Roseobacter denitrificans OCh 114: one gene and its partner. The protein of the gene in region 1 interacts with the protein of each later gene in a pairwise test. Links are inferred from orthologs where the notes say so. Each region holds a gene or a part of one and is shown in the gene's direction. Other genes may lie near its edges. The genes, in order: def and RD1_RS01425.

Region 1 (15,552 bases):
GGACACGCTGGCGGATCAGGACGCGCGTGCGCAGTCGCTGATCGAGACGTTGAATGGCCGCATCGCACAGTTGAGCCGCGACATAGAGCGCGAAGGCGGGTTGAACCGGGATGCGGGGGAAACCATCGCGCGTCTTGAGTGGGAAGCGCAGGAGTTGGAAAAGGCCGCTGAAGGCCACGATGAGGCCTTGGCGGCGGCGGCGGAAGCGGCCCGGGAAGCGGCGGCTGTTTTGCAGACGCGCGAGGGCGAGATGTCGGAACAGACCGAGGATGTGGCCCGCCTTGCGGCGCGTCATGGGTCAGCCCAGCGGTTGTTGGAAGACAGCCGCAAGACCAAGGAGAAGGCCGAAAGCGAGGCCGCAAAGGCGCGCGAGGCCGTTGCCGCTTCAACGCAGGCGCTGACAAAGGCGCGCAGTGATTTTGCGGTTGCGCAGGAGGCCGAGGCGACGGCGGTGACGCAGGCAGCGGCGGCGGATAAGGCATTGATTGACGCCGAAGAGGCGCGCGCGGACACGCAGGCGCGCGAAGCGGAGGCGCGTGCGCAGAGATCTGAGGCAGAGGGCGAGTTGAACGCGCTGCGCGCCGAGGTTGGCGCATTGGCGAAGTTGTTGGAGCGTGACACAGCCGAAGGTGGGCAAATTCTGGACCGCTTGCAGGTCGGGCATGGGTTTGAAAAGGCTTTGGGCGCGGCCCTTGCGGATGATTTGCGCGCGCCGCAGGTTGAGGTGGACGGCCCTTCGGGCTGGTCCGTGTTGCCGGCCTATCCTGCGCCGCAACCCCTGCCGGAGGGGGTAACGCCGCTGACGCTGCATGTGTCGGTGCCGGATGTGTTGGAGCGGCGGATGAGCCAGATCGGGTTGATCGAGCCCGAAGATGCGCCGCGTTTGCAAGCAGCCTTGAAGCCGGGGCAGCGGCTGGTTTCCACCGAGGGGGATTTGTGGCGCTGGGATGGCTATCGCGCCTGGGCCGAGGATGCGCCGTCGGCAGCGGCGCTGCGCTTGCAGCAGCTGAACCGGCTTGAGGAATTGAAACAGGCACTTGAGCAGGCCACGCAACGCGCAGGTGGAGCACGGGCCGCGCATGATGCGCTGAAACTCCAGTTGGAAGAGTTGAGCCGTGCGGATGCGCAAGCGCGCGAGGCGCGGCGTGCGGCGGACCGTGCGGTGGCCGATGCGGGGCGCGCCCTGAGCCGGGCCGAAGCGGATCGCAATCTTGCCGAAGGTCGGCTTGAATCGCTGGGTCTGGCGGTGTCGCGGCACGAAGAAGAGGCGATGGGCGCGCGGACGCGTCTGAAAGAAGCGGAAACAGCGCTGGCGGAACTGGGTGATCTGGCCGAAGCGCGTGACCGGGTCGAGGCGATCCGCACCGCCGTTGAGGCCTCGCGCATCACGATGATGTCGCGCCGGTCCGCGCATGATGAGTTGCGCCGTGAGGGGGAGGCCCGGACCAGGCGCGCGCAGGAAGTGACCAAGGAGATCAGCGGCTGGCGGCACCGTCTTGAAACGGCCGAGAAACGCAATGCGGAACTGATCGAGCGCAAGGCCACGGCCGAGGCGGAGTTGAAAGAGGCCAGTGCGGCACCGGACGAAATCGCCGCCAAACGCGCAGAACTCAGCGAGGCGATCACTGTGGCGGAGGCGCGCAAGGCGCAGGCCAGTGACAAGTTGTCCGTGGCGGAAGCAGCTCTGCGCGACAGCACAATGGCCGAGCGTGAGGCCGAGCGTCTGGCGTCCGAGGCGCGTGAGGAGCGTGCCAGAGCCGAGGCGCGCAGCGATGCCGCAAAGGAGACCGTTGCAATCGCAGCGGAGCGTATCGCGGATGACGCGCAACTGACGCCGAACCAGTTGCTGCAACAACTGGATGTGACACCCGATGACATGCCCCGCGCCGAAGCGCTTGAGGCGGATGTCAATCGCCTGAAGCGTCAGCGGGATGCCTTGGGGGCTGTGAACCTGCGCGCGGAAGAAGACGCCAAGGAAGTGCAGGTCGAGCATGACACGCTGGTGCAGGAGAAGAACGATCTGGAAGAGGCGATCCGGACCCTGCGCGGTGGCATCGCAAGCCTCAATCGGGAAGGGCGCGAGCGGCTTTTGACCGCTTTCGAGCAGGTCAATTCCAATTTTTCGCTGCTGTTCACGCATCTGTTTGGCGGGGGTGAAGCCAACCTTGTCATGGTGGAAAGCGATGACCCGCTTGAGGCCGGGCTGGAGATCATGTGCCAGCCGCCCGGTAAGAAACTGTCGACGCTGAGCCTTTTGTCCGGCGGAGAGCAGACGCTGACCGCGATGGCGTTGATTTTTGCGGTGTTTCTGGCCAACCCCGCGCCGATCTGCGTGCTCGACGAGGTGGATGCACCACTGGATGACGCCAATGTGACGCGGTTTTGCGACTTGCTGGACGAGATGTGCCGCCAGACCGACACCCGGTTTCTGATCATCACCCACCATGCGGTCACCATGGCGCGCATGGACCGACTGTTCGGGGTGACGATGGCGGAACAAGGGGTCAGCCAGCTTGTGTCGGTTGATCTGAAAAAGGCGGAGACGCTGGTTGCCTGATCACTCATTCGTGTGACCCAGTTTCCCTGAATGTGGTCTATGGTGAGTGGATGAGAACCCTGATTGGCCTGTTTTTTGGACTTGTCGCCTTTCCCGCGGTCGCTGCGGACTGGGCGTTGAATGAGACGGACCGCATTCTGGACCGACACGAGGTGGATGCGCTGACGGCGGGGCAAACCCTTGTCTTTTATGACGACGGGCAGTCGAAATACTCCGTTGGCGGGGCGTATTCCTATACCTATGCTTCAGGCGAATCCGCTTTCGGTCGCTATGAAATCGAAGAGGATGGCACCGTCTGCATCAGCTATCGCAACGGGTTTTCGCGATGTGACCGCTATGTGCAGAGTGGCGAGCGGATTATCCTGCTGACTGAAAAGGGCTTGCGCTTTCCGGTGCGCCCTGCGGCAAAAAAATAACCCCACAAGGCAGCGGTCCTTGCGGGGTCTAAAGAAAAAACAACCTGAATGTATGTTGCATCACGCACCCTAGGGTTCAACGCCTAAAAAGCGGTAAATGCTTCGCCCTCAGAGTTTGCCGAGCAGGGCAGGGGTCGGCCATGCGTCTGCGGGCAGGCCCAGTCGTTGCTGTTCAAGTTGCACCGCAATGCGGGTGCGCGCCCCAAGGATGCCATCGACTTTTCCCACATCATGGCCGCGCGCCTGCAACTTGGTTTGCAGGGCTTTCATCTGCTCTGCGTTCAATCCCTTGTCCGGTGCGCCGCGGTCCATTTTGGGTGCGCCTTCGATCAGGGTTGCGAAATACGCGGCGGTTACGACATAGGTAAAGCTCTGATTCCAGTCGAAATAAATATTGAAGTTTGGATATGTGATAAAGGCGGGGCCCTTGTGACCCTGCGGCAGGATCAGCGATGCGGTCGCGCCGCGAAACAGGTTACCGCTGCGCGCTGTCACACCCATATCGGCCCATGTGCTGACCGGTTTGGTGATATGTATGCCGGTTTGCGACCAGTCGAAATTATCGGGCAGGCGCACCTCTTGCAGCCAGGGCTCGCCTCTGCGCCAGCCGAAATCAGCCAGCATCGCCGCCCCGGACATCAGCGCATCGGGTGCCGAGGTTTTGAGGCGCACATGCCCATCGCCATCCGCGTCCTGACCGTTTTCGAGGATGTCGCGCGGCAGCATTTGCACCATGCCGATTTCACCGGCCCATGCGCCTGTCGTGGTTTTTGGGTCGAAATCGCCCATCTCGTAAAGCTCGAGCGCGGCAAAGACCTGCGGGCGAAAGAGATCGGGCCTGCGGCAGTCATGAGCCAGCGTGACGAGCGCGTTGGCCGTGTTGAAATCGCCCTGATAGGTTCCATAGGCGGTTTCAAACGCCCAGAAGGCCAGCAAAACACCCCGTGAGACACCGTAGCGGCGGTCAATACTGTCAAAAACGGCGTCATATTCGCGGCCCAGACGCTGACCTTTGGACAGCCGCGCATCCGAGATCAGATTGCGGGAGAAATCCAGAAAGGGGCGTTGAAACATGCCCTGATCGCGATCCGCGCGCAGCACGCTCTGGCTTTGTCGGATGCCGGAGAAGAAGCGATCCACGCTCGCGGGGGCATGTCCCTTGCTGACCGCTTCGGCCTTCATATTTTGCACGAAGTTATTAAAGCTGCCCCCGCAGGCTGCGAGAAGCGGTAAGGGGGAGAAGGCAAAGCAAAGGACGAAGGCGAGTGTTTTTAAGCGCATCGGAAACTCCGGTCTGTTCTAGGACAGGATGGCAAGTACCACGCAAAGGGTAAACATCATGCCCCACGCTTTCCATAAAATAGAAAGACTCGCGTCGATATCATCTGCGCTCAGCACTTTGCGCCCTGCTTCGTTCACCCATGGGAAGTCCTGTAGCGTGCCGTCATAGGCGCGCGGACCGGCCAGCGCGATGCCAAGGGCGCGGGCCATTGCGGCCTCCGGCCAGCCGGCGTTCGGCGATTTGTGCAATCTGGCATCGGCACGGATCGCGGCCCCGTCCCATTGCCAAGCGGCGTTCGCGATCAGCAGAGCGGTGAGCCGCGCGGGCAGGATGTTGACCAGATCGTCCATGCGCGCGGCGGCCCATCCGAAGGCGTGATGGCGCGGGGTGCGATAGCCGATCATGCTGTCGGCGGTATTGATCATCTTGTAGGCGAGCATTGCGGGCAGCCCGCCGATGAGAAACCAGAAGGCAGGCGCGATCACGCCATCCGACATGTTTTCCGCAGCGCTTTCTATGGCGGCCCGCGCGGTCTGTGACGGGTCCATGTCGGATGTATCGCGGCTGACGATCATCGCAACCGCCGCGCGACCCTCGGGCAGAGAGCGCCGCAGGCCCTTGGCAACTGCCGCGACGTGATCGCTCAAAGAGCGCTGCGCGAGCAGAATGGCGGCGATGATAACTTCGGCAAGGGGGCCGAGGGCAGACAGGACCAAGCCCGTGATCACAGCGCAGCCAACCGCAAAAATCAGGCAGAGCGTTCCTTTTGCGCGCTTTGCCGGGCCGGTGTTGAAGGTTCTGTCCAGCCAGCCGATCAGCCTGCCCATGAGCACGGCCGGATGGGGCAGGCGGGACCAGAGCCACTTGGGTTCTCCAAGCACAGCGTCCAGCATCAACGCACAGAGCAGAACCAGGGCGAGCGTCATGCCAGTGCGTTTTCGAGGCGTTCCCATTGGACGGGATGCGGTAAACCCAGACGCAGCCATTCCTTGTCATAGGGAAAAATACGGGTCCAGATGTGATGCTCTGCCAGCCGTTCCTGCCAGCGGGCGGCATCGCAAACGCGGTACAGGCGGAACAGCGACGTGCCCCCGATCACCTGCGCATCAGCGTTTTGCATCAGGGCATCCAACCGGGCGCTGTCCTGCGTCAGGCGTGTTCTTGTCGCGTCAGCCCATATGGTATCGGAAAGCGCGCGGGTCCCGATGTCGAGCGCCGGGCCTGCCACGGCCCAGGGCCCCTGCCGGGACTGCAGCGCGGCGATCAGTGCGGGATCACCGATGGCAAACCCCAGCCGCAGGCCCGCCAGCCCCCAGAATTTGCCAAAGCTTTTCAGGACAATTGTGCCGGGACGTGTCGCAAGGTGGATCAGCGATTTTTCGGGTGCGACGTCGCAAAAACTTTCGTCGATGATGGTGAGGCTGGCCTTGGGGGCGGGCAGCATGTCGTCGTGCCAGAAACGCCCATCGGGATTGTTGGGATGCACGACGACCTGAGCAGCGGCGTCGGCGTCCGTACCGACGGTCCAGCCATGCGCGTCAAAGGCGGCTGCGTGCTCGTTATAGGTGGGGGTGGGGATGCAGACCGCGCCGGGAGTGGCGAGACCGGGTATCTGCGCAATGAGGGCGGAGGCGCCGGGGGCTGCAATGATCGCAGCGCCCGGGGGCACGCGCCAGAGCGCACGCGCAGCATCCAGCAAGCGATCAGAGGCCATCTGGTCGGGCAGGGCCGTCCAGTGGTTCTGGGCCACAGGCTGGGTAGGGTAGGCGAGCGGATTTATACCCGTCGAAAGGTCGATCCAGCCGATTCGATTGCCGCCGAAACGTGCGCGGGCCGCATCAATGCCACCGCCATGATCGCGTCGTATTGTTGTCAAAAACAGGTCCTATCGGTTCTAAATCGGCATATTTTTGCGCTATCTACGTGGCACAAAGCGGAATTCAGCCGGTTATTCAAGTCTGACGGAAACGGTTAAGAATTAAGGCAAGTTCTTAACCGTTTCTTAATCTTTGGGGCACACCTATTACGTGTTGTTTCAAAAAAGTGTTTTATCGCGCCGGAATGGAGGCTGCATGAAAGTCCTGATCGTTGAAAGCGAGGATGGTCTGGCCAGGATTTGGCAGAAGCATCTCCAGCGAATGGGGATGCATGTCTGCTGTGCGGGGGGTGAGACCGATGCTATTGCGCATCTGAGCGAACATCCGACAGATATCATTATTCTCGATCTTGTGCTGGCGGAGGGCTGTGCCTTGGCGGTGGCAGATTATGCAAGCTACCGGTTGCCCGACGCACGGGTGGTCTTTGTCACCAATACGTCCTTCTTTTCGGATGGGTCGATATTCTCCTTTGCGCCCAATGCCTGCGCCTTTGTGCAAAGTGCGACACCACCAGAAGACCTTGCCGCCATTGTCGAGCACTATGGCCCGGCGGAGGATCCGGCACCCCACGGCGTCGCGTGATCCAAAGGCGCGCCTGCGGCGCACGACATTTTTTATTCACCCGGCAGGTACCGCTGCGCACCGCCGGGTGCGGCAGGCTCAGCCGCGCCCGTGGGGTCTGTGAAAATCCAGAACCGGGTTGATCGGGATGATCCGGTTCGGATTGATCGTTTCGTGGCTGTAGTGATAGTGGCGCACGATATGATCGAAGTTGACCGTGTCGGCAACGCCGGGCGTCTGATAGAGTTCGCGCGTGTATCCCCACAGGTTTGGATAATCCACGATGCGCTTGCGGTTGCATTTGAAATGCAGATGATAGACCGGATCAAAGCGCACAAGCGTGGTAAACAGCCGCCAGTCTGCCTCTGTCAGCTGGTCGCCCATGAGGTATCGGTTGTGTGACAGGCGCTCTTCGAGCCAGTCGAGGGTGTCGAACAGGGGGACAATCGCCGCATCATAGGCCTGTTGCGTCGTGGCAAAACCCGCCTTGTACACACCGTTGTTGAAGGTGTCGTAGATGCGCTCGTTCACCGGGGCGATGGCGTCGCGCAGGGGTTCGGGCCAATAGTCATCGCTGTTTCCGGTCAGTCCGTTGAAGGCTGCGTTGAACATACGGATGATCTCGGAGCTTTCGTTCGAGACGATGGTTTCGCGCTGTTTGTCCCAGAGGATCGGCACGGTGACGCGGCCGGTAAACCTGGGATCGGCGCGGGTGTAGATGTCGCGTGCAAAGGCGCTGTTGTAGAGGGTGTCACCGGTGGCACCATTGTCATCGGGTTCAAAGGTCCAGCCTTCGCCCAGCATATCAGGATGGACGGCGGAGATGGTGATGTGATCCTCAAGACCTTTGAGCGTGCGAAAGATCATGGTGCGGTGCGCCCAGGGGCAGGCATGGCTGATGTAGAGATGATAGCGGCCCGAATCGGGGGTGAAGCCGCCTGTGCCTGATGGCCCCGCACTCCCGTCATGGGTGATCCAGTTACGAAACTTCGCGTCCTGGCGTTTAAAGGACCCGCCCGTGGATTTGGTATCATACCACTGGTCATGCCAAACGCCGTCAATCAAAAGACCCATGTCACCTCTCCTTTTCGGTTGGGCCAATCGTAAGCCATTGATTCAAAGAGGCCCACAATCCGCTTCGCGCAGGATTGGTGCATTGCTGCACAACTCTGAGCGGTGACACAAAAACTTAACTTGCATTTTACCAGACTTCGGGCACTCCTTATGGGCGGGGAAGAAGGAGTTGCGTAAAATGGAAGCGGTATTTTCCAAGGAAATTCAATCGGGTCTTGATCAGGCCAGAGTTGCGAGCATGAAAAAATCCTCGCGCTTGCGGGTCTGTGCGGATGGCAAGAAACAGACGGTGCTGCGCATGTGGAAAACCGGTTTCGCAATGGAGGCTGATGCGCCTGACATGCGGGGTATGGTCGATCTTTATGACGGCAGCATCCATCTGTTCCGCTGTCTGGTGGTGACAACGGCCGAAGAATCAGGCGAGCGGCACTATGAATTCAAGCGCGCAACGGCTGTGCGCGGAACGCCGGCGCTGGATTTTGAAACGCCCGAGCATGCACCCGCAGGCCTGATCGAAGACGCGCGCTGATCCCTATTGCAGATCGCTGAAGGCGTCTTTCAGGCGGGCGCAGGCCTCCTCGATGCGGTGGTGTTGCGTGGCGAGGTTGAAGCGCAGGAAGGTTTCACCGCCCGGTCCGAAGTCCGGTCCGGGACTGGGTGCAATGCGCGCGGATTTTCGCACCCGCTGCGATATCTCATCATAGCTCATGCCCGTGCCTGAAAAATCGACCCAGGCCAGATAGGTCGCCTGCAGCGGCATGGAGATGACGCCGGGGATGTCGGCGATGGCCGCATCAAAGGTCCTGCGGTTCTGATCAAGGTGCTCGATCTGCGCATCGACCCATTTGGCGCCTTCGGGTGAATAGGCGGCGGTGATCATTTGCAGGCTCAGTGCGGCGGGTTTGTAATCCAGTGTATTGAGGCGGTTCTGCATCGTTTTGCGCAGTTTCGCATCCGGGATGATCATGTTGCCCGTGCGCTGGCCTGCGATGTTGAAGGTCTTGGAGGCTGCAGTGAGGACGATCAGGCGATCCTCGACCTCGGGGGCGGCGATGTGCATGGGCACAAAGGTATGGTCGGGAAACACCAGATCATGGTGTATTTCATCGGACACAAGGATCAGGTCGTTGCGCGCAGCAAACTCCGCAATCCCGCGCAATTCGTCCGTCGTCCAGACCCGGCCCGATGGGTTTTGCGGTGAGCACCAGATCAGCATCTGTTCGGAGCCATCAAGGCGTGATTGTGCGTCCTCAAGGTCAAGCACATAGGTGTCGCCTGTGTGTTTGAGCGGACAGGTCACCGCCTCGCGTCCCGCCTTTTCGATCTTGATCTGAAACTCGTGATAGACGGGCGTGAAAATCACCACCCGCGCGCCGGGGTCCGTCCAGACATCAAGGCAGAGCGCGATGGCGTTGCCCAACCCTTGCGATGTCAGCGCCCATGAGGTGTCGATGTCCCAGTTGTGGCGTGTTTTCATCCACCATTGAATGGCATTCAGGTAGTCATCATGGACCGGCATATAGCCAAAGACACCGTGATCTGCCGCGCGGCGCAAAGCGTCGATCACACAAGGCGCGGTTGCGTAGTCGCTGTCTGCGGTCCACATGGCGATCCCGTCTTGTTGCGGGACATCAAAGAGGGTTTCCATCATGTCCCATTTGCTGCTGTGCGTGCCGCGGCGTTCGATGGGATCGTTGAATGACATGATGTGCTCCTGTGTGTGCTTCGGGCGCAAGCTAGCGGGAAACGAGGCGAGCGCAAGTCCGAGATCAGTTGCACAGCACGGGCGCTTGACCTAAATGAAAAACATGAAACGAAGTATCATTCTGCACCCTGATCCGCGGCTCAAGAAAACGGCAGAGCCTGTTGCCGACATCAGTGATGAGTTGCGCAGGCTTGGCGATGACATGCTTGAGACGATGTATGATGCGCCGGGCATCGGGCTTGCGGCACCGCAGGTGGGCATTCTGCAGCGGGTTGTCGTGATGGATTGTATCAAGGAGCCGGGCGATACGCCGCGCCCGGTGATCATGTTCAACCCCGAAGTCATCGCCACCTCTGACGAGACCAGTGTTTACGAGGAAGGGTGCCTGTCGATCCCCGAGCAATTCGCAGAGGTGACCCGCCCGGCAGAAGTCGAAGTGCGCTGGATGGACCGGGATGGTGCGGCACAGTCTGAAGTGTTTACCGGGCTGTGGGCCACATGCGCCCAGCATGAGATCGACCATTTGGATGGCAAGCTGTTTATTGACTACCTCAGGCCGCTGCGCCGCCAGATGATTACCCGCAAGATGGTCAAGCTGAAACGGGAACTGGCCCGCACATGAGCGTACGCGCTTACCTTAAATGGCCAGACGCGCGGCTGCGCACTGCCGCCGCCGATGTAGCGGAGATCACGCCGGAGGTGCTGGGCATCTGGGATGATATGATCGACACGATGGATGCCATGCCGGGGGTGGGGCTGGCGGCGCCGCAGATCGGCGTGATGTTGCGGCTGGCCGTCGTGGATGCATCAGACACGCGCGACCGGCGCATTCGTCTCGCCAATCCGGAGATTATCGAGGCGTCTGCCATCATGAATGATCATGAAGAGGCGAGTCCGAATTTACCCGGTGTATTTGCCAAAATCCGGCGTCCGCGCGGCGTGACCGTGCGTTTCATGGATGAAACCGGCACCTACGTGCAGCGCGATTTTGTCGGGCTTGAGGCGACGAGCGTGCAGCATCAGATCGACCATTTGCAGGGAAAGATGTATTTCGACAATCTCAGCAAGGTGAAACGGGATATGCTGCTGCGCAAGGCGCGTAAACTGAACGGCTAGTGCCCTCTGGAGGATAAGATGCGTTTGGTTTTCATGGGAACACCCGATTTTTCGGTCCCTGTGCTTGAGGCACTGGTGGCGGCAGGACATGAGATCGCCTGTGTCTACAGCCAGCCGCCACGCCCGGCGGGGCGGGGCAAGAAAGACCGGCCCTCGCCCGTGCAGGCGCGGGCAGAGGCGCTTGGGCTCCCGGTGCGCCACCCGGTGTCCTTGCGTAGCGATGAGGCGCTGGCGGATTTCGCGGGGCTGCAGGCCGAGGTCGCCGTGGTCGTGGCCTATGGGCTGATCCTGCCGCAGGCCATTCTGGATGCGCCGACGCGCGGCTGTCTGAACATTCACGCCAGTTTACTGCCGCGCTGGCGGGGGGCTGCGCCGATCCACCGCGCCATCATGGCGGGGGATGCGCAGACCGGTGTGTGCATCATGCAGATGGAAGCAGGCCTTGATACCGGCCCCGTGCTTGCGCGTGAAGCTGTCGACATCGGACCCGAGGAGACAACAGCGCAGTTGCATGACCGGCTGAGCGCCTTGGGGGCCGCGTTGATAGTCGACACGCTGGCGCGGCTCGATCAGCTTGAGGCGGTCCCACAACCGGAAGACGGTGTGACCTATGCGGCCAAGATCGACAAGGCGGAGGCGCAGGTGGATTGGGACCAGCCCGCCGAAGACGTGGATCGGCTGATCCGTGGGCTGTCGCCGTTTCCGGGTGCCTGGACCTTGCTGGGCGACACGCGCGTCAAACTGCTCGGGTCGCGCATTGCCGAGGCGTCGGGGGTGCCGGGCACGGTCCGGCTGAACCCGCTGCGGGTGGTCTGTGGGACGGGGGCGGTGGAACTCACGCAGGTGCAGCGCGCGGGCAAAGCGGTGCAGAGTGCGGCTGATTTTCTGAACGGCAGCGCAATTGAAGACGGCACCCTTTTCAAAGGAAAAAGCTGATGTTCCCGACGTTGATAGGTACGGTTGTGATCGCGGGCCTTGTGGGGTTCTTTTCCGAACGGTCGGGGTTTACGCACAACGGCTATGTGCAGAGCATCATCATCTGCATTGGCGGGGCCTTCGTGATGTATTTCGTCACGCTGATGTTCGGGATCGGCTTTCGCAGCCCCGGCATCAATGCGATTGCGGCCTCCGTCGGGGCGCTGATCATCGTGCCGACCCGGTGGCGTAAATGATCACTGCGCCGGGGTGCGCAGCGCCAGTTTCTCTTCGTCCTCGATCGGTGCGCGCACGCAAAGCCTGAGCAGGGGCGGCACGGTCAGCAGGGTCAGAAACGCCGACATGGACAGACCGCCCACCACCACCGCGCCGAGGCCACGATAAAGTTCAGAGCCTTCGCCGGGGAAGACGACCAGCGGCAGCATGCCACAGACAGACGTCAGCGTGGACATGAAGATCGGGCGAATGCGGTTGCGTGTCGCCTCTTCGATGGCGTCGACCGGGGACATGCCTTCGTCGCGCAAATGATAGAGCGTCTGATGCACGATCAGAATCGCATTATTGACCACGATCCCGACAAGGATGATGAACCCCAGCAGCGTCAGCGTATCCAGCGGTTGCGTCTGGAAGGTGTTGAGCAGTGCAAGACCCCCGACACCGCCCGCAGCGGCCACGGGCACCGAAATCATGATGACCAGCGGCAGTACGAAGCTTTCGAACAGGATCGCCATGACGAGGAACACGATGACCAGCGCCACGGCGAGGTTGATCTGGATCGCGTCCCACGTCTGGCTGAGCTGATCGGCGGTGCCTGAAACGCTCATCCGGACGCCATTGGGCAGGCCGCTTTCTTCGAGAACGTCGATGACTTCTTCCTGCAGCAGTTCAACGGCCTCTTCCAGTGCGAGCGCGTCCGAAGGTCTGACCTCAAGCGTGACGGTGCGCAACCGATCCCGATGCCGGATTTCTGTCGGGCCGGCAGTGACGACCACATCCGCAAGGGCGGATACCGGGATGATCTGACCGGAGGGGGTGACAACAGGGTAATTGCCGATGTCCTGCGTCCGCTGCCCGACCTGCAGGCCGGGATCACCCTTGAGCATCAGATTGACGCGTTCAGCCCCCACGGTGATCTCTGCCACACGCAGACCGTCGTTGAACGCATCAACGGTCAGGGCAAGGTCCGACGACGTGAGCCCCGCATCCGCGAGGCGCAACCGGTCCGGCACCAGACGCACCTCGGGCGCGCCGAGTTCAAGGCCCGGTAGCGGGCGGAACTGATGCCCTTCCGAACGGGGCAGCAGTTGCGAGATCGTACCGGCGGCGCGGCCCGCAACTGCCAGAATATCGTTGAGGTCCTGACCGGAGATGTTCAACTCGATCGTGCGCCCCCCGCCGACGCCGCGGCCAAAGAGGGACGGTTGCGTCATGAAGCCGAAGGTGCCGGGTTCGGCAAAGATCGGTTGTGACAGGACGGGGATCAATGCCCCCGCCTGCGTGCCATCCACTGCGGATGCGCCGACAAAACTTGCCCCCGGGCGCGCCACGAAAAAGAAGTTGTCGATCGTCGGGGTGCCGTCTTCGGTCTGCGTTTCCGGCGCGGCTTCCCAGAGCGGTTGGGCGACTGTTTCGATCCGCTCGGCAATGGTCTGCGTCGTATCAAGGTTATAGCCGGGTGGCGGGATGATCAGGCCAAAGACAAGGTTGCGGTTGCCCTCTGGCAGATATTCAAGGCGCGGCAGAAAGGTGATCGTTGCCACCGCAGCACCCCCTGCGATGAGCGCCACCATGAACAGCCCCAGAGCGCGGAACCGCACCGTGAGCCGCACATAGGACATGACCATCCCGTGAAAGCCGCGCGCAAGGTGATCAAGACCCCAGATGTTGACCTTTTTCTGATCGCCTTTTGACAGCAGTTTGCTGGAGAGCGCCGGGATCACCGTGACCGCGACCACAAGCGACAGCAGAACCGACACCGAAATGGCCACCGCAATGTCGCGGAACAACTGGCCCGCTTCAAGCTGCATGATGAGGATCGGGACAAAGACCAGAACGGTCGTCAGTGCGGATACAAGTATCGCCCCCCAGACCTGTTTCGCGCCGAGATAGGCGGCCTCGCGCCTCGATTTGCCTTCTTCCCGCAATCGGTAGATGTTTTCGAGCACCACAATCGCGGCATCCACAATCATCCCCACCGCAAAGGCAATCCCGGCGAGCGAGATGACGTTGAGCGTGCGCCCGGTGGCGGCCATCGCGACGAATGTGGACACGATGCTGACGGGAATCGCCAGAGACACAACGAGCGTGGCGCGCGGGCTGCGCAAAAACGCCATCAGCACGGCGGCGGCCAGTGCCCCGCCGATCCAGATGTTCTGCGTCACCAGATCAATCGCGCCGTTGATATAAACCGTTTCGTCGTAGGCCTGCCGCATGTTGAGCCCGACCTCTGCCACGGGGCCTGCCGAGAGTTCGGCCAGCACCTCTTTGACCTCGGCCATGGTTTCGATGACATTCGCGCCGGGTTCACGGACGATGTTGAACGCCAGCCCCGGCTCGCCGCGAAAACGCAGACGCGAGTTGGCTTCTTCAAAGGAAAAGCTGACGTCGGCCACATCCGCCACCCGCACGCGACCTGACCCGCCGGTGCCGATGTCAGAGCGCAGCACGACCGATTTGATGGCCTCAACGGTGTTGAGGTTGCCCTCGGCACGCACCACGTAGCGGCGCTTGCCTTCTTCGACGTCCCCTGCGGAGAGGGAGATGTTTTCATCTCGCAGAACGCGCACGACTTCGGGCACCGTGAGGTCAAAACGCGACAGCCTGCGCGGATCGACCACGACCTGCAATTCGCGGGTGACACCGCCGAATACATTGACCGCCGAGACGCCCTCGATCCGTTCGATCCGGTCCTGAATGACGTCCTCGACGAAATCGCCATAGGTGGCCATTTCGCGGGTGTTGCCCTCTTGCGCTGTCAACAAGATCCACGCGATGGGGCTGTCATCCGCGCCGGAAGTGTCCAGTGTGGGTTCGCTGGCCTCGTCAGGGTAATCGCCGACACGGTCCAACCGGTTTGACACCAGCAAGAGCGATTGCACCATGTCGGTGCCGACGCCGAATTCGAGTGTGATCTCCGCCTCTCCGGTGCGGGAGCGGGAGGTCATGATATCCAGCCCTTCGAGGCCCCTGAGCGCCTCTTCCTGCGGGTTGACGATCTCGCGCTCAATCTCGGAAGGGGCGGCACCGGGCCACTGCGTTTCAATCACGACGATGGGCTTGCGCACATCCGGTGCCAGCTGGATCGGAATGCGGCTGACGGCGATGGTGCCGAACAGAACGGCCATGATGACGGCAGCCATCACGGCAATCGGGCGATCAATTGCGTAGCGGATCAGGTCCATGGGCTAGCCTTTCTCGCTGCCGGTCATCGGCGTGATTTCCTGTCCGGGGCGCAGCCGTTCATTGCCGCGCGTCACAACGACGTCGCCCTCGCTCAACCCATCCAGCACCTCAAAGCGATCCCCCAGTGCGACACCGATCTGCACGGTGCGCGGTTGCGCCGTTCCGTCTGCCGCCACGAAGACCGTCCAGCCGCCGCGGGCCTGCACCAAGGCGTCTTTGGGCACCGACAGAACCTCGCGCGGGGCGCTGATGGGGATGTTGATGGTGATGGACTGGCCGATGGCCAAACGGTCCAGAGAGGCCAGATCAGACGACGTAAAGCGCACCGGACGCGTCCGCGTGGCGGTATCCTCAACGGGCAGCAACACGCGCACGTTCAGATCCAGCGGCACGCCGGTCTCTGTGCTTCCGGCGACCGCCTGTCCGGGTTGCAGAACGCTGACGTATTTCGATGGTACGCTGGCCTCGATCTCCATGGACTGAACATCCAGCAGCGTGACGACGGCGGCACCCGATGCGATGAATTCGCCGGGGTTGATCTGCACTTCCAGCACGATCCCGGCGTAGGGGGCGGTGATGCGCGCGCGGTCCAGTTGATACCGGGTCTCTGCCAAAGTCGCCTCGGC
Region 2 (15,525 bases), 990 kb from region 1 along the record:
CAACCGGACGGGAAATGCGGGCCATCTCTTCGCCTGCCACTTCGCTCCAATGGGTCAGCAGACGGCTTTGCGCAAAACCACGGCTCTCGGACGCCGTGCGAATACGCTGCGTGAGCAGGCTCGAAGTCCGGGTGAATCCTTTTGTACTGGCGCGGCGAGGCGGCATCGCTATGTTCCCTGAAACGTCCGCCTAACATAGCGCCGGAAATGCTGCGCAGCCAGCCTTACTGCACCCCAAAGGATATAAACATTGCGTGAAAATCCCGATGATCCACAGGTTCTGAGCGATGCGATCCTCGCATGGTATGACGTGCATGCGCGCGATATGCCGTGGCGCGTGCCACCGCAAGCGCGCCGCGCAGGGCAGACGCCTGATCCCTACAGGATCTGGCTGTCCGAGGTGATGCTGCAACAGACCACGGTCGCCACGGTCAAAAGTTATTTCGAGAGGTTCACCGCGCGCTGGCCGACGGTGCGCGACCTGGCGGCAGCCCAGGACGCCGACGTCATGGCGGAATGGGCAGGTCTTGGATATTACGCGCGCGCCCGCAACCTGCTGAAATGCGCGCGCACTGTCGATCAGGACTATGGCGGCACCTTTCCCGCCGATCATGCCGAATTGCTGAAACTACCCGGCATCGGACCCTATACCGCAGCGGCGATCGCTTCGATTGCCTTTGATCTCAGGCATACGGTTCTTGATGGAAACGTCGAACGCGTGATGGCGCGTCTGCATGACATTCATGTTCCCTTACCCGCGTCCAAACCGATCCTGATGGAAAAGGCGGACGCGCTGACACCCGTGGATCGCCCCGGCGATTATGCGCAGGCGGTCATGGATCTGGGCGCGACGATCTGCACACCCAAATCACCCGCCTGCGGCATCTGCCCATGGCGTGACCCTTGCGCAGCGCGTGCAGAGGGGACCGCCGCTGATCTGCCGAAAAAGACACCGAAAAAGGCCAAGCCAACCCGTCATGGCACGGTCTTTCTGGCCCAACGGGCGGATGGCGCGTGGCTTTTGGAGACGCGGCCCGACAAGGGTTTGCTCGGTGGCATGCTGGGCTGGCCCGGGTCTGACTGGATCGATGTCAGCCACCCCCTGCCCGAGGCCCCACCGCCTTGCGCGGCCGAGTGGCAGTTGATCGACGGCGAAGTGCGTCACACGTTCACGCATTTTCACCTGATCCTGCATGTGTTTCGCGCGCAGGTGGCCATTGGGACCGAACCCGAAACGGGGGGTTTTCGCGACGCTGCAGAATTCAAACCCACCGACCTGCCCACGGTCATGCGCAAGGCCTTTGACCTCGCAAGGTGATCCGTTGGACAAAAAAACCCCGCCAACAAGGGCGGGGTCAAGGGGGGTGCCCATCACAGGCAGCCTTGTTCAAAAAGGCCACAGGCACCGGCGGTGTTCAAAGAATTGGATGTCTAGCCGCTCATTTCCGAGCGGATTTGCTGGCGCAAAACGTCAATCGGGATTTTCTTGCCGTCCTGTTTGAACGTCCAATAGGTCCAACCGTTGCAGCTGGGTGCGCCTTCGAGATGCGCTCCGACCTGATGGATCGATCCTTTGACATCATTCCCGATCAATGTGCCGTCAGCACGCACCTTTGCAACCTGGCCACGGGGGGAATAAAGCGCTTCGCCCGGGCGCAGCATGCCGCGTTCGACCAACTGCCCGAAGGGCACGCGCGGCTCTGCACGTTTGGATACGCTGACCTGCAAGGCTTCGCGGTCAAACTTGCGCACCTTGGCGATGCGTTTTTCGGCAACCTTGCGATAGGCCGCTTCGCGTTCGATGCCGATGAAATCACGGCCCAGCATCTTGGCCACTGCCCCGGTCGTTCCGGTGCCAAAGAAAGGATCGAGAATGACGTCGCCGGGGTTCGTGGCCCCCACCAGTACCCGATGCAGCAGGCTCTCCGGCTTTTGTGTCGGATGGGCCTTGTCGCCATTCTCGTCCTTCAAACGCTCATGACCGGTACATATTGGCAGCACCCAGTCAGAGCGCATCTGAATACCCTCGTTCAGCGCCTTGAGCGCCTCATAATTAAATGTGTATTTACTGCTCTCGTCACGACCCGCCCAGATCATCGTTTCATGGGCATTGGTGAACCGCTTGCCGCGGAAATTCGGCATCGGGTTGGATTTGCGCCAGACCACGTCGTTCAGAATCCAATAGCCTTGGTTTTGCAGTTCGGCACCCACGCGAAAGATGTTGTGGTAGCTGCCGATGACCCAGATTGCCCCATCAGGTTTAAGGATACGGCGCGCGGCCTTCAGCCAAGCCTTGGTGAAATTGTCATAGGCCTTGAAGCTGGAAAACTGATCCCATTCATCATCCACCGCATCCACGCGGCTGTTGTCGGGCCGGTGCAGATCGCCCTTGAGTTGCAGGTTATAGGGCGGGTCCGCAAAGATCAGGTCGACGGATGCCTCCGGCAGACCGTTCATCACCTCGATGCAGTCACCATCAATAATCGTGTTCAAAGGAAGCGCCGCAGCGCCCTTGGTCTTTGTCATCTTCATTCTGCCTCTGGTCCCGGTGCATTTTGCACTCGTTCGTTGGGAACAAGATGAGTCAAAGTCGATTCGCGGTCAAATTCTTTATTGAATCAAGGCTTTACGTTTTTGTCTTGATACAACATATGGTGTACCGGCTTGAAGGTACGTCTATGGTGTGGGGTTACCCCAAGATTTCGCAACGCAGATATGTGGCTTTTTGATCCATATCCCATGTTCGTCTCCCATCCATAGCCCGGATGCTGTTGCGCCAAATCCACCATGATCTTATCGCGGGCGATCTTGGCGATGATAGAGGCTGCGGAAATCGACAGGCATCTTGTGTCCCCCTTGACCACAGGTTGTGCGCGCAGGTTGAGCCCCTGCGGCACCATGGCGCCATCGATAAGCACGAAATCCGGTCGCAGCCGGAGGCCGGCAAGCGCGCGCAACATCGCCATGTGACTGGCGCGCAGGATGTTGTGTTGCTCGATCTCTTCGACACTGGCGTGGCCAACACTGATATCTGCGCTGCTGGCCAGTGCGTCGCCCAGCAGGTTGCGCCGCTTTACGCTCAACTGTTTGGAATCGTTCAACCCCTCAGGGATATTGGCCGGATCAAGCACCACCGCTGCCGCCGTGACAGGCCCCGCGAGCGGGCCGCGCCCGACTTCATCAACGCCTGCCACACGCCGCGCGCCCAGCGCCATTGCGGCCTCTTCCATCTCAAAATTCGGTTCCATGGGCTTTTTTCCAACGTCTCGGCACACAGCACAAGGCCCCGTCTGCCGCTTGGGTCCCACTTACCGGGCGGATGCGAAAAAACGCCCCCGGCAAGCGGAGGCGCAGAACTCGTTAAAAAGGAGGGAAGACGCCCGAACGCCCTCCCTCAGGTGCAAGGCCGGTGTGAAGGGACCGATACGGCCTTGGACTGACCCGCTTCAGCTGCGGGCCAATTGGTATCCCGCGCGGCGCAGACAGCGGGCGCCATAGCCCACGCGGTTTTTACTATTCGTGCGAAACTGCACTTTGCAGGCCTGCGGTAACTGGCGTGTCGCGCCGTATTTTTGCTCAAGACAGGTTTTGCCAAAGACCCTGTAGCGTGCGTAGCCGGTGTTGAAACTGCGCAAACAATCCCCGGGTAGCAGCCTGCGATTTGTATGACGCGGATTTGCGCGTTTGATCCCGTGGTCCCTGTAGCGCGCATTTGAGTGATGCACCCCGGACCGGGTGTGGGTGACACGATTTGCCTGCTTGTCCTTTCTATCGTCCTCCAGCCGGTTCTGGATGACCGCCCCGACGACCGCGATTCCAACGACAGCCGCCAGTGCGCGGGCCAGCGCTTCATCCGCACGCGCTGGTGTGTTTCCGATCACCGCAACGGCGATCGCCGCGCTTACCACTGTGGCAATGAATCTACGTGTCATGGGGCAGGTCCTTATCTGTTGTGCATGGGGCAGCCTTTGGGTGCTGCCGTTCTGACAACAAACTGGGACGGACCCGTGCCGACAGACAATATCGCGCGATGGTTATCCGATATCACAGGCCCCAAACCCCTTTTGTTATTGAATGTCACGGTGATCCTGCGCAGGTTCATGCCATGAGATATTCTGTTTTCATCGCAGCGGCCCTTGTCACCTTCAGTCTGGCGCAGCCCGGCATGGCCGCCGGATGCTACGCCGATTACAAGGCGAAACAGGACGATCCGCTGCGACTGCATTACGGGGTTGCGCAGGTTTCTGAATGTTCCAAAAAAGCGGCCCGCGCGGAACTGACTGCCCGGCTTGCGCCAAAGGGGTGGACGCTGCTGAACGTAATATCGGTCTTCGACCAAAGCGGGCTGGCGGAAAGGAAAGAGAGTGCAGGACCAAACTACCTCCGCTACTGACATGCGCCGCTCGGGTGGGCGGATCGTTGGGTATGGCATTGCGGGAATCCTCGCCATTCTTGCGGTTGGGGTCGCCATGCTGTTCTGGGCCTTGCCGGATGCGAATGCATTCAATGCGCGGGTTGAAAAGCTGTTTGTGGAAAATGACGATCTGACCACGCAGGCGGAAATCAAACTGCTTGAGATACTCGCACAATCCGGCACCGCGTTTTCCGAAACCCTGATGAGTTACCGCGTGGTGATATTCGTGCTTTTGGTCTTTGCCACGGCAATGTTGATCGCGGCACTGGTCTTTCTGGTGATGCTGGTCGGGTTCAACCGACGCATGGCGCAGATCGAACGGGTCGGCATACAGGTGAATTCGCTGCTGATCAGCCGCGAGGAAAACACCGTCTACCTCAACAATCTGGGCTTCAAACTGACCGACGCCGCGATGGAAACGATGTCGGTCCTTGCGGAGGCGCGTATGGATGACGATGTTCTGTCCGGTTCAGAGATCGAAGGTATGATTTCAGGGCGCAAGGCGGTCGATTGCGAAGAGGCCGCAGGCGCCACACGGATCAAACGCTTGCGCGACACGCTTGGCAACCAGATCGTATCAGAGCTGTTGGTCAAGAACATCGCGCGGCGTGGCTATATGCTCGCCATCGACAAGGACGTCATCAAAGTCATCTGAAACCGCGCACTGCACTGGTGTTTCACGGCGTGAGCGTCCAAAACTGACCGCGCAGAGACCCCAAAGAGGAAACCAGACATGCCCGCGCCACTGAACACGTTCAAAAAATCCCTGTCCGAAGGGGAGACGCTTTTTGGCTGCTGGATGAGCATCGCAGAGAGCTATACCGCAGAGATATTGGGCAATGCGGGCTTTGACTGGCTGCTGATTGATGGCGAGCATTCGCCCAATGACGTGCGTTCGATCCGCGACCAGATGATCGCGCTGAAAAGCAGTGACAGCCACCCGATCATCCGCGTGCCGGTGGGCGAGACGTGGATCATCAAGCAAATGCTGGACCTTGGGGCCCAGACGATTCTCGTGCCCATGGTGGAAACCGCCGAGCAGGCGCAGGAACTCGTGCGCGCCTGCCGATACCCGCCGGAGGGCAGGCGTGGCGTGGGCTATGCGGTGGGGCGTGCGTCAGGCTTTGGCCAGATCGACAACTACGGTCCGACCGCGGATGCACAGACGTGCCTGCTGGTGCAGGTTGAGAATAAAACTGGCCTTTATAACCTTGACGCGATCCTTGCGGTCGATGGCGTTGACGGTGTGTTCATTGGCCCGGCGGATCTGTCTGCAAGCCTCGGATACCTCGGGCAGACCATGCACCCGGACATACAGGCGACAATCCTGAAAACCATCAAGCGGATCAGCGACAGCGGCAAGGCCGCCGGTATCCTGACCACGGATGACGGTATGATCCAAGCGTCCTTGGATGCCGGTGCCCGGTTTGTTGCCGTGGCCATGGACATCGCGATGCTTTTGAACACCGGGAAATCCATCGCCGCCAAGTGGAAACAGGGTTAACGCGTCTTCATCTGCGCGGCCGCCTGCGTATATCCCCCCGCTGCCCCATCAATGAAATGCAGATGGTCGTCGGTAAGAATCGACGGAACGATGCAGGTCATCATGGCCTCCTCCTGGGTGGCCATGCCAAAACGAACGATCCCCTGATCTGCCCCCTGCGCCAGCACCGCCGTCAGGCGCGACTGGGTTTCAGCGTCACAGTCCAGCGTCGTTTTCAAACCATCATCCAGTTTTCTGAAATCAGCGTTATCCGCAACAACCCGCGCATAACGTCGTGCATCAAAGCCCCCGATTTTCAAACCGGTACGGATCAACACCCAAGCGAGCAGTGATTCCAACAGCGCCTTGCGCCGTGCGGCACCCAGCGATCCCGACCCGCGCGCGGCATGCGCTTCGAGTGTGGCACCCGCCGGTGGCCAGCGTGAGACCATACCGACCTGAGGTGCGGGATGACCGCCCCGATCCAACTGCCCTGCCACGTCAATGACCCGCTTATAGACCTGCGCCACATCTGCGGCGTCCGCGTCGGGTATCGGGGCAACCACGAGAGACAGGATTGTGCCGTTGCGCGCCTTCATATGCGCCCACCGGCACGACAGGCCGGTCAAATCCGGTATCGTCCCCTCAGCGGCAGGGGCAACGACATAGCGCCGCCTTTTCATTTCCGTTTCCGCCCAGAGCAGCCCGCCGCCGGAAAACATCGCATAATCCGCCCCCGGTGAGGCCTGAAACCGGGCGACCTTTACATCGTGACCCGCCGCGCGCGCATCAGCCACCGGCACCAAAGCCACCCGCATGCCGATAGCAAATTCCGCCCGCGCCCAGACCGAAATCGCGGCAAGCGCTTCTCGCGCCGCCGGCTCGGCATCCGGTCCAACGGCAAATCCCGCCCCATCCCCGCCAAAGACAAAGGGGAATGGACGCCCATTCAACCCGTTCATGACAGCCGAGATCACCGCCGCCCCGACCATATTGACCGTCTTGTATCGCCCGGCGGCGACTTCTCCGGTGGAATTCACGATGTCGGCAACGCCGATCTGCCAATCATCCGGCAACGGCGTGTATCGGCCAAGGTCCGTCAGGTGGTCAAAGCTCGTTTCACGCGGCACGGAGTCGTAAAAATCGTCTGGCTGATGGAAAGATTTCATGACCTTGCACCCTGTTGCGTCATGATCCACCTATCACAAAAGCGCACGCGCACTCTATGCCGCAGCCCGCACAGGCATGACGGCCCTTTCCTCAAGAGGCTGACCGGTATAAGACGCGCGCACCATCACATCAAACACATTGGAGTATTTAGATGGGTTACCGCGTCGTTGTTGCGGGTGCCACAGGCAATGTGGGCCGCGAAATGCTGAACATTCTTGCTGAACGCCACTTTCCGGTGGATGACATTACCGTGCTTGCATCACGCAAATCCCTGGGCACCGAAGTCAGTTTTGGCGACAAAACGCTCAAGACGAAGGATCTTGCGACATTCGATTTCACGGGCTGGGACATGGCGCTTTTCGCAATCGGTTCGGATGCGACAAAGGAATTTGCACCCAAGGCGGCCAAAGCCGGCTGTGTCGTGATTGATAACTCGTCGCTTTACCGGTACGATGCGGATGTGCCGTTGATCGTGCCCGAGGTGAACGCCGATGCGATCATGGACTATGCCAACAAGAACATCATCGCCAACCCGAACTGTTCGACTGCGCAAATGGTGGTGGCTCTGAAGCCACTGCATGACCGCGCGACCATAAAACGCGTTGTTGTCTCGACCTATCAGTCGGTTTCAGGCGCGGGCAAGGAAGGCGCGGATGAACTTTGGGACCAGACCAAATCCATCTACAATCCGACCGATGACAAGCCGCCGAAGAAATTCACCAAGCAGATCGCATTCAACGTGATCCCGCATATTGATGTGTTCATGGAAGACGGCACCACCAAGGAAGAGTGGAAAATGGTCGTTGAAACCAAGAAGATCATCGACACCAAGATCAAGGTCACCGCAACCTGCGTGCGCGTGCCCGTGTTCGTGGGCCACTGCGAAGCGATCAATATCGAGTTCGAAGAGCACCTTGACGAGGACGAGGCCCGCGAAATCCTGCGCGAAGCACCGGGCGTCATGGTGATCGATAAACGCGAGGACGGCGGCTATGTGACGCCCGTCGAGTGCGTCGGTGATTTTGCGACATTCATCAGCCGTATCCGTCAGGATTCAACGATTGATAACGGTCTGAACCTGTGGTGCGTGTCCGACAACCTGCGCAAGGGCGCGGCGCTCAACGCGGTGCAGATCGCGGAACTGCTGGGCACTCGGGTCCTGAAAAAGGGCTGATTGACCCAAGGCATTTGGAAAACCGTCGGGTCACACCGGCGGCTTTTTTGCCAACGGCGGCCCAGCACACCGGATCAAAGCCCCGGAATGCACCCCGGATATCCAAACCCCCAACGCCACGGCAGGCCGGAACACGGCCCACCCCCGAAACGGACGGCGTTGAACATTGACGTGGCAATCATGTCATAAGCGAGCCGGATGTTATCTTCGTCGACATCATAGCGCAGGGCGAGGTCTTTGACCTGCGCCTCACCCTGTTCGACGACACAGGTCTGCAACGCCTGATCTGCCGATAGGCGCGCCTCGAAACTCTGGTCTGCGGACGTGGCCCCGGCGGCGTTGTGGTAGGCGCGGTCGTGGACAACGCAGCATTGCTCCCAAGGAGGATGCGCGCCTTGCGCCGCTTCAAAGTCGGGAAAGAGATCGGCCACCACGCGCCAGCTCCACGACATGCCACCGCTGCACCCATCCGTTTCAAAAACAGCCAAATCGGACTCAGAGATCACCGATTGCAGCGCCCGGTGGGCCGGCATCTCAAGCCCGCGCTGCACCTTGATCATTGCGCTGTCGTCCTGCGCCTGCACAACCTGCGGCACGATCAGGGTCAGGATCAAAACAGCGGTTCTCACATTTCGGCTCCGGTCTCGGGGGTGAGGTCAAAGGCAAATCCGATCGTATCGCCTAGGCGCAGCATCAGACGTTCCGGGGTGCTGAGCGTTTCGTGATAGGCGATGACCTCGCGCGCCAGCTTGGGTTTATCCGTGATCAGCCCGTCCACACCCAGCGAGATCATCCGCGACATCGACGCCGCGTCGTTGACCGTCCAGGCGTAAACATCCTTGCCCACGCTTTGCGCCTGCGCCAGCAAACGCGCTGACAAGCGCCCCGCGCTCACGGCCAGAAAATCGCCGTCAAGGCCGGACATATCACCCACTGCGGTCGCCGCCAGAACACCGCTGCGCCAGTCCGGGCGCAATCTGCGCATTTTCTGCACGGCGGGGTATTTCAGCGACATCGTTGCAATCTGATCCTGCATGCCCGCCGCCTCGACCAAGGCGATCACGCGGTTTTCCAGATCGACGTCATGACCGTAATACTTCAACTCAATGATCAGCTTGGAGCGGCCCTTGACCACCTCAAGCACATCGCGCAGCAGGGGCGGGCGTTCATCCGCATAGATGGGATCAAACCACGTGCCGATATCAATCTGCGCGACCTCCTCCATGGTTACGTCCCAGACCTTGCGATCAACACCTGCCGCTTTCATGAAATCGCTGTCATGGACCACCAGGACCTCGCCGTCGGCGGTCTCCTGCACGTCGATCTCGACCCAGTCGGCCCCGTCCTCAATCGCCTTGATCACGGCCGCCATCGTGTTTTCCGGGCGGCTCGCCGCAGCACCGCGGTGCCCGATCACATCCACCCGTTCAGCGCCTCCGACCTGATTGAAGGCAGTGCCCCCGACAAACAGGCTGCCCACCGCGAAAAGCGCCGCCAAGCCAGACAACCACGCAAGCCGGGGCGCATGGGTTTCGGGTCCGGGATCACCCCTGGCCACGCGCGCTTCAAGGCAGCGGTCGAATTCCTCGTTCAGGATGTCGGACAAGGCCCCATTGGCAATGGCGTTCAAGGCAGAATTCACGAACACCCAGATGCCGATCAAAACCGCCGTGACAGTAAAGAACAGGGCGAGGTTCCCGCTGAAAAATGGCGGGATTTCTGCAAGTAGAAACCCGATGGTGCCGACCAGAACAAAGGCCACGGCAGCACGAAGGGCGAGCCAGGACAGCAGTCGCTTCAGAAGGTCCAGCCGATGGCCGCGCATCTTTTCACGGCTCACCTGAAAGGCGGTTCTTGTCGGCACAAGATCAAAGACGCTCATGTGCAGCGCGACCGCCCATGCGGACAAGCGCTCCAACAGCACCAAAGCCAGCGCGACAGCGATCACACCACCGCTGGCAATGGCGGCCATAAAGGCAGGGGGACGGTTGGCCAGATAGTAATTGATGTCAAAATCACGCATCAGAAACAGTGCGATAGCCCCGGCGACCGCCAAAAAGGGCAGCGATATGACCAACACGCGCACAAGCAGATGGCCGGCAAATACAGCCAGTCGCGGGAGTGATCTCGTCAGGAACCCGAAAGCAGCCGCCAGTGCCTTGCCCGCGCCCCTCTGATCAGAGCGCAGCACGGCGGTCATCACGGCGATATCAATCGTTGCAGCAACGATGATCAGCGACGCGATAAAGACAGCACCAATCGCCCCGACCGGCGTCAGCAGGAACCGGGCGATATCCTGATCCGTCAGCGCGGACTGGTCGGAAAAAGACAGTGTGATCGCAAGCAGTGCCGCAATCAACGGGACCAAGACCGCCGCGATGATCAGGCGCACGAACATATGAACACACAGCAGCGGAAACCACAGTGCAAGCGCCTGCCTGTAGCTGATGACAGCATCCCAAACCAAGGTCTCACCCCACGCAGTTATTATTCCTCAGGTTGCAAACAGCACAACAGGAAGAGGCGCGACAGGCAAGCGTTGTCTCGGAATGTACCTCGATTCATCGCCATATGCAGTGATGCAGGCGCCTATCTACAACTCGCGCGGATCCTTGGGCTTGCCCGGCCCGAATCGACGCACGAAGGTTCCATAGGAAAAACCGAGGTCATGGGTGTGGCAAACCCGCTTGCCACTGGTTTCGGTATGCAGGGCCAAACCGCCCAGGGTAATCTTCATAAAGTAGCCATGCTTGCGCAGCCGGTCATCCAGATCAGCCCAGTCGCGGGCCTCTGCCATGTCACGAAACAGCAGCTTTTGCAGGGCAAAAATCAGTTTCTCACCAGCACGCGGCAATCGACGGGCAGCGCTTTTCGGCCCCCCCAGATGTTCTGTCACAAGATCTTCAACGACCTCTGCAACTGTCCCCTGTTGCTCGGTGGCAAGGTCATGGACGGCTTTGAACAGATCATCAGAAAGCTGGAGAGTAATGGCGTGCTTCGTCATAGCGGGCAGACTTGCTTAAACTTGGTTTAAAAAGGGTTAAAAACGCTCCGCGCGCACGACGTCGCAATCCATTATCGAAACAACGCCGATGTGCTTGTCCACTACACCAAATGCTGCGTCGAGCAGCCCATCCAGACGCTCCGGTCGGATGATGCACACAACCTGCACCATCCCGCTGGCGCGACCGATCTCACCGGAACGTACCCATTCGCCGGACCGCCCGGACCCGCCCAGAACGGGCAGCACCGTGTAGCCCGTGACTTTTGCAGCGCTCAGCGCATCTGTGAGACGCGATTGCATGATGGCTTCTATCGTGATTTCGACGCGTTTTGCTTGATGTGTTTTCACGCTCTCAGGCTCCTGTCAGCGCCGAAGCAACGGCCACGTACAACGGGATGCCCAGCGTAAGGTTAAAGGGGAATGTGACGCCGAGGGAAAGCGTCAGGTAGATGGAGGGGTTGGCCTCTGGCAAGGCGACGCGCATGGCGGCGGGCACGGCGATGTAGGATGCCGAGGCAGACAGCACCATCAACAGCGCGACACCGCCAGTCGACAGCCCGAGCAACAGGCCAAAGACCGCGCCAAGGCTGCTTCCGACCACAGGCATCAGCAGGCCAAACGCCAGCACACCGGGTTTGAGCACGCCGCTGCGGCTGCGCAGACCACGCCCCGCAACAAGGCCCATATCCAGCAAAAAGAGGCACAACACCCCTTTGAACGGTGCAACGATAAAGCTTGAGATCTCGCTCAGACCTTCTTCTCCCGTGATCCATCCGATGAAAAACGCGCCGACCAGCAGCACGATGGACCCGTTCAGCAGGATTTCGCGCCACAGATCACTGTCCATGCGGCGTTCTGACCCCCCGCGCGAGATCAGCCAGAGCGCCGACAGGATCGCCGGGGCTTCCATGGCTGCGGCAACCGCCACCATATACCCCTCGTACGTGATGCCACTGCTTTGCAGCACCGAGGTGGCGGCTACAAAGGTCACGATGGAGATCGATCCGTAATGCGCCGCAACCGCAGCGGCATCCAGCCGGCTGAGCCCGGTCATCACCTGCAACAACCCAAAAGCAATCAGTGGCAGGCCCGCGGAAAGGATGATCCCCACCAGCAGGGTGAGGCCAAGCTTCGCATCGACCCCGTGGGCCGCAACGCTGACCCCGCCCTTGAAGCCGATGGCGAACAGCAGATAGATCGACAGGGCCTTGGCCGCAGCCTCTGGCACACTGAGATCCGAGCGCGCCAAAGAGGCGGCGACGCCGAGCACAAATGACAATATGATCGGAGACAACAGGTTGTTGGCTGCCAGTGATAAGATTTGGTCCACGCGCGCCCCCGGTTGCTGGTCCCGAGGCGTTTAGGACTGTTTGCCGGGACGATCAAGGTCCTGATCGGTGTTCACGGTCTGTCAAATCGCATGAAAGGCCTGATCCTTGGAGTGGAACACCTCAAGGCTCCCCTCGCCGATGTCGGTCCAAAGCCCATGCAGCGTAAGCAAACCGCCATCCACACGGCTGTTGATAAAGGGAAAAGTCATCAGGTTGCGCAAACTGACGAGCACCGACTGCTTTTCCAGCGCCTGCGCCTGAATTTCAGGGTCGTTTTCCGCTGCGACAAGAGGATAGCTTGGCTTGAGAATATCCATCCAGCGCCCGATGAAGCTGGATTTTTCTTCAAGGTCGGGGGCATTGCCCTGACACATGTCGATGCAGCCCTGTATCCCACCACAGCCTGAATGCCCAAGAACGATCACATGCGCCACATTCAGCATGGTGACAGCATATTCCACCGCCGCCGACGTCCCATGGGGATCGCCATCCGGTTCGTAGGGCGGCACGAGGCTGGCAATATTGCGGTGGATGAACAACTCCCCCTGATCGGCACCGAAAAGGGCACTGACGTGTACCCGACTGTCACAGCAGGAAATCACCATCGCACGGGGGTGTTGACCGCCGCGCGCCAGTTGTTTGTACCATGATTGATTTTCCTGATATCCGGTGGCCTTCCAACCATGATAGCGCTGTACCAGATAGCCTGGAAGCGGTTTGGCCTGATCCATATTCTTACGACTTTCACACGTTGCCCCGAAAGCTTTAGCTGCAATTATCCGTAAATTCGAGGGGAAACATTGATCTGTCTCAACTCTTTAGTCAGAAATTCGCGCGAAAACACTCAGGCCGTGGGGGCAAATGAGGGTGAGAAAAATGAACCATGTCCTGGAGATCAGGCTAAATGAAACAGTGCATGTCTGTCAGGACAGGCTCAGCGCGCTTTATGCGCAACTTGGCGAGGCCGGCGCAGAAGATGTCGTTTGCCGCGCCATGGAGGAGCTGGCATTGCGGCTTTCGCATTGCAGCCGCCTGCATGCAGCGGGCGAAGCTGATGAGCTGCGCAAATGCGCACGCTCCCTCATCGCGATATCGGAACAGATCGGCATGTTGGTGCTGGCGCGCGTCGCCGCCGATGTGATTGAAGCGCTGGATGGCAATGACGGCCCGGCCGTGGCTGCGACGCTCAGCAGGTTGTTGCGGATCGGCGAGCAGTCGCTAAGCGCTATATGGGACCTGCAAGACATCACGATCTGATGCCTTGCACCGCCATCAGATCAGACTAGGCTGCGAGGGCGATTTTGTGAAAGGCGCCCTCTTATGACTTCCCTGTTTGCTGATGCTGACGATCAGACAATTCCGCTGCACATCATAGATGAAGACTCGCTTGAGGCGTGGCTGGGCGACCAGTCGCAGACGGTTCAGGCATGGGTGCGCGCGAATGGGTTCGCGGCCCGGATCGGTCAGGCCTTGCTGGTCCCGTCTGATACAGGTTTGCCGGTGATGGCGCTTGCAGGCTTTGGCACAGCGAAATCGCGGGCACGGGGGCGGTTTCACCTTGCGGCGGCTGCCAGTAAACTGCCCGCTGCCTGTTATGCGATTGCCTCGGGCCTGCCGCAGGCGCAGTCCGACATGGAAGTTCTGGGCTGGCTGCTGGCCGCCTATCGGTTTGGCCGCTACAGCGAGACCGGCGCGATGGGAGCAAGGCTCGCGCGGCCCGAAGGGCTGGATACCGCACGGCTGGAAATCCTCGCGCAAGCCGAGACGCTGACCCGTGATTTGATCAATACGCCCGCAAATGACATGGGACCCCCGGATCTTGAAGCCGCAGCGCAGGATCTCGCCCAACAGCATGGTGCATCGATCGAGGTTGTTCTTGGCGATGATCTGCTGGCGCAGGATTTTCCGTTGATCCACACGGTCGGGCGCGCTGCGGATCGCGCGCCGCGCCTGATCGACATGAAATGGGGTGACAGGGGCCCCAAGATCACCTTGGTTGGCAAGGGCGTGTGCTTTGATACTGGCGGGCTGAATCTGAAACCGGGCGCGTCGATGGGGCTGATGAAAAAGGATATGGGCGGGGCGGCCAATGTTCTGGGGCTGGCGCATATGATAATGGCCTTGCAACCCCGGATCAGTCTGCGCGTTCTTATTCCGGCCGTGGAAAACTCGGTGGCTGGCAATGCATTCCGGCCGGGCGATATCCTGCCGTCGCGCAAGGGTCTGAGCGTCGAGATCAACAATACCGACGCAGAGGGGCGGCTGGTTCTGGCCGACGCATTGGCTTATGCACAGGAAGACGCACCAGACCTCATCATCTCGATGGCGACGCTGACGGGGGCCGCGCGCGTTGCGGTTGGTCCTGATCTGGCGCCCTATTATTGCGATGATCCTGATTTTGTCACAGCGCTCGAAAACGCTGCTACGCATCAATGCGACCCGGTTTGGCGCATGCCGTTTCACACGCCCTATGAATCGATGATTGAACCGGGGATCGCGGATCTGGACAACGCGCCAAAGGGCGGATTTGCCGGATCCATCACCGCAGCGCTTTTCCTGCGACGGTTTGTGGACGAAAGCGTCTACGCACATTTTGACGTCTATGGCTGGAACCCGAGCGATGCGCCGGGACGCCCGAAGGGTGGCGCAGGTCAGGCAACCCGCGCCTTGCTGGGGGTTATCGAAGCCATGCAGACGTCATGACGGATCGGCGGGTGACGCCTGATCCGACCCATGTGACGCTGGACATACCGGCGCAAGTTACTGGGCCCATCGCCGACTTGCGTCAAAGCCCTGCGGGACCGCGCGACAGGCAGGTTCTGTTTGGGGATCGGGCTGCCATACTAGGACGTATGGAGGGTCACAGCCTGATCCGCGCGCAGAAGGACGGATACTGCGGGTGGGTATCTGATGCGGCTTTAGGGCCGGTGCATCCGGTGACGCACCGCG

What was found.
Region 2: the proteins of def (region 1) and RD1_RS01425 interact in binary tests that used the Escherichia coli proteins (3 or more experiments, as listed by UniProt). The link is inferred for Roseobacter denitrificans OCh 114 from one-to-one orthologs.

Annotation. Positions count from the first base shown.
Region 1 is NC_008209.1:1,277,823-1,293,374, forward strand. Bases 8,426-11,334 are described here. They hold def (peptide deformylase), read left to right. Parts: upstream 8,426-9,575; coding sequence 9,576-10,094; downstream 10,095-11,334. Other genes in these bases: RD1_RS06165 (MalY/PatB family protein), read right to left, coding at 8,426-9,472; def (peptide deformylase), read left to right, coding at 10,091-10,588; fmt (methionyl-tRNA formyltransferase), read left to right, coding at 10,607-11,334. Also shown: RD1_RS06125 (chromosome segregation SMC family protein), read left to right, coding at 1-2,557; RD1_RS06130 (hypothetical protein), read left to right, coding at 2,608-2,973; RD1_RS06135 (lytic murein transglycosylase), read right to left, coding at 3,082-4,254; adenosylcobinamide-phosphate synthase CbiB, read right to left, coding at 4,273-5,181; threonine-phosphate decarboxylase CobD, read right to left, coding at 5,178-6,131; RD1_RS06150 (response regulator transcription factor), read left to right, coding at 6,328-6,714; RD1_RS06155 (glutathione S-transferase family protein), read right to left, coding at 6,793-7,767; RD1_RS06160 (hypothetical protein), read left to right, coding at 7,946-8,296; more of RD1_RS06165, read right to left, coding at 8,300-8,425; more of fmt, read left to right, coding at 11,335-11,524; RD1_RS06185 (hypothetical protein), read left to right, coding at 11,524-11,760; RD1_RS06190 (efflux RND transporter permease subunit), read right to left, coding at 11,761-14,925; RD1_RS06195 (efflux RND transporter periplasmic adaptor subunit), read right to left, coding at 14,929-15,552. UniProt on the Escherichia coli protein: Removes the formyl group from the N-terminal Met of newly synthesized proteins. Requires at least a dipeptide for an efficient rate of reaction. N-terminal L-methionine is a prerequisite for activity but the enzyme has broad specificity at other positions.
Region 2 is NC_008209.1:288,296-303,820, forward strand. What follows is about bases 6,348-9,229. They hold RD1_RS01425 (aspartate-semialdehyde dehydrogenase), read left to right. Parts: upstream 6,348-7,218; coding sequence 7,219-8,241; downstream 8,242-9,229. Other genes in these bases: RD1_RS01420 (DUF3095 domain-containing protein), read right to left, coding at 6,348-7,066; RD1_RS01430 (hypothetical protein), read right to left, coding at 8,316-8,870; RD1_RS01435 (glycerophosphodiester phosphodiesterase), read right to left, coding at 8,867-9,229. In the rest of the region: RD1_RS01380 (DUF721 domain-containing protein), read right to left, coding at 1-166; mutY (A/G-specific adenine glycosylase), read left to right, coding at 251-1,318; RD1_RS01390 (site-specific DNA-methyltransferase), read right to left, coding at 1,432-2,532; RD1_RS01395 (ribonuclease HII), read right to left, coding at 2,619-3,248; RD1_RS01400 (hypothetical protein), read right to left, coding at 3,447-3,932; RD1_RS01405 (hypothetical protein), read left to right, coding at 4,106-4,393; RD1_RS01410 (winged helix-turn-helix domain-containing protein), read left to right, coding at 4,395-5,069; RD1_RS01415 (HpcH/HpaI aldolase family protein), read left to right, coding at 5,148-5,918; more of RD1_RS01420, read right to left, coding at 5,915-6,347; more of RD1_RS01435, read right to left, coding at 9,230-10,708; RD1_RS01440 (hypothetical protein), read right to left, coding at 10,835-11,245; RD1_RS01445 (P-II family nitrogen regulator), read right to left, coding at 11,282-11,593; RD1_RS01450 (sodium-dependent bicarbonate transport family permease), read right to left, coding at 11,598-12,575; RD1_RS01455 (carbonic anhydrase), read right to left, coding at 12,657-13,307; RD1_RS01460 (hypothetical protein), read left to right, coding at 13,453-13,833; RD1_RS01465 (leucyl aminopeptidase family protein), read left to right, coding at 13,897-15,279; RD1_RS01470 (NlpC/P60 family protein), read left to right, coding at 15,276-15,525.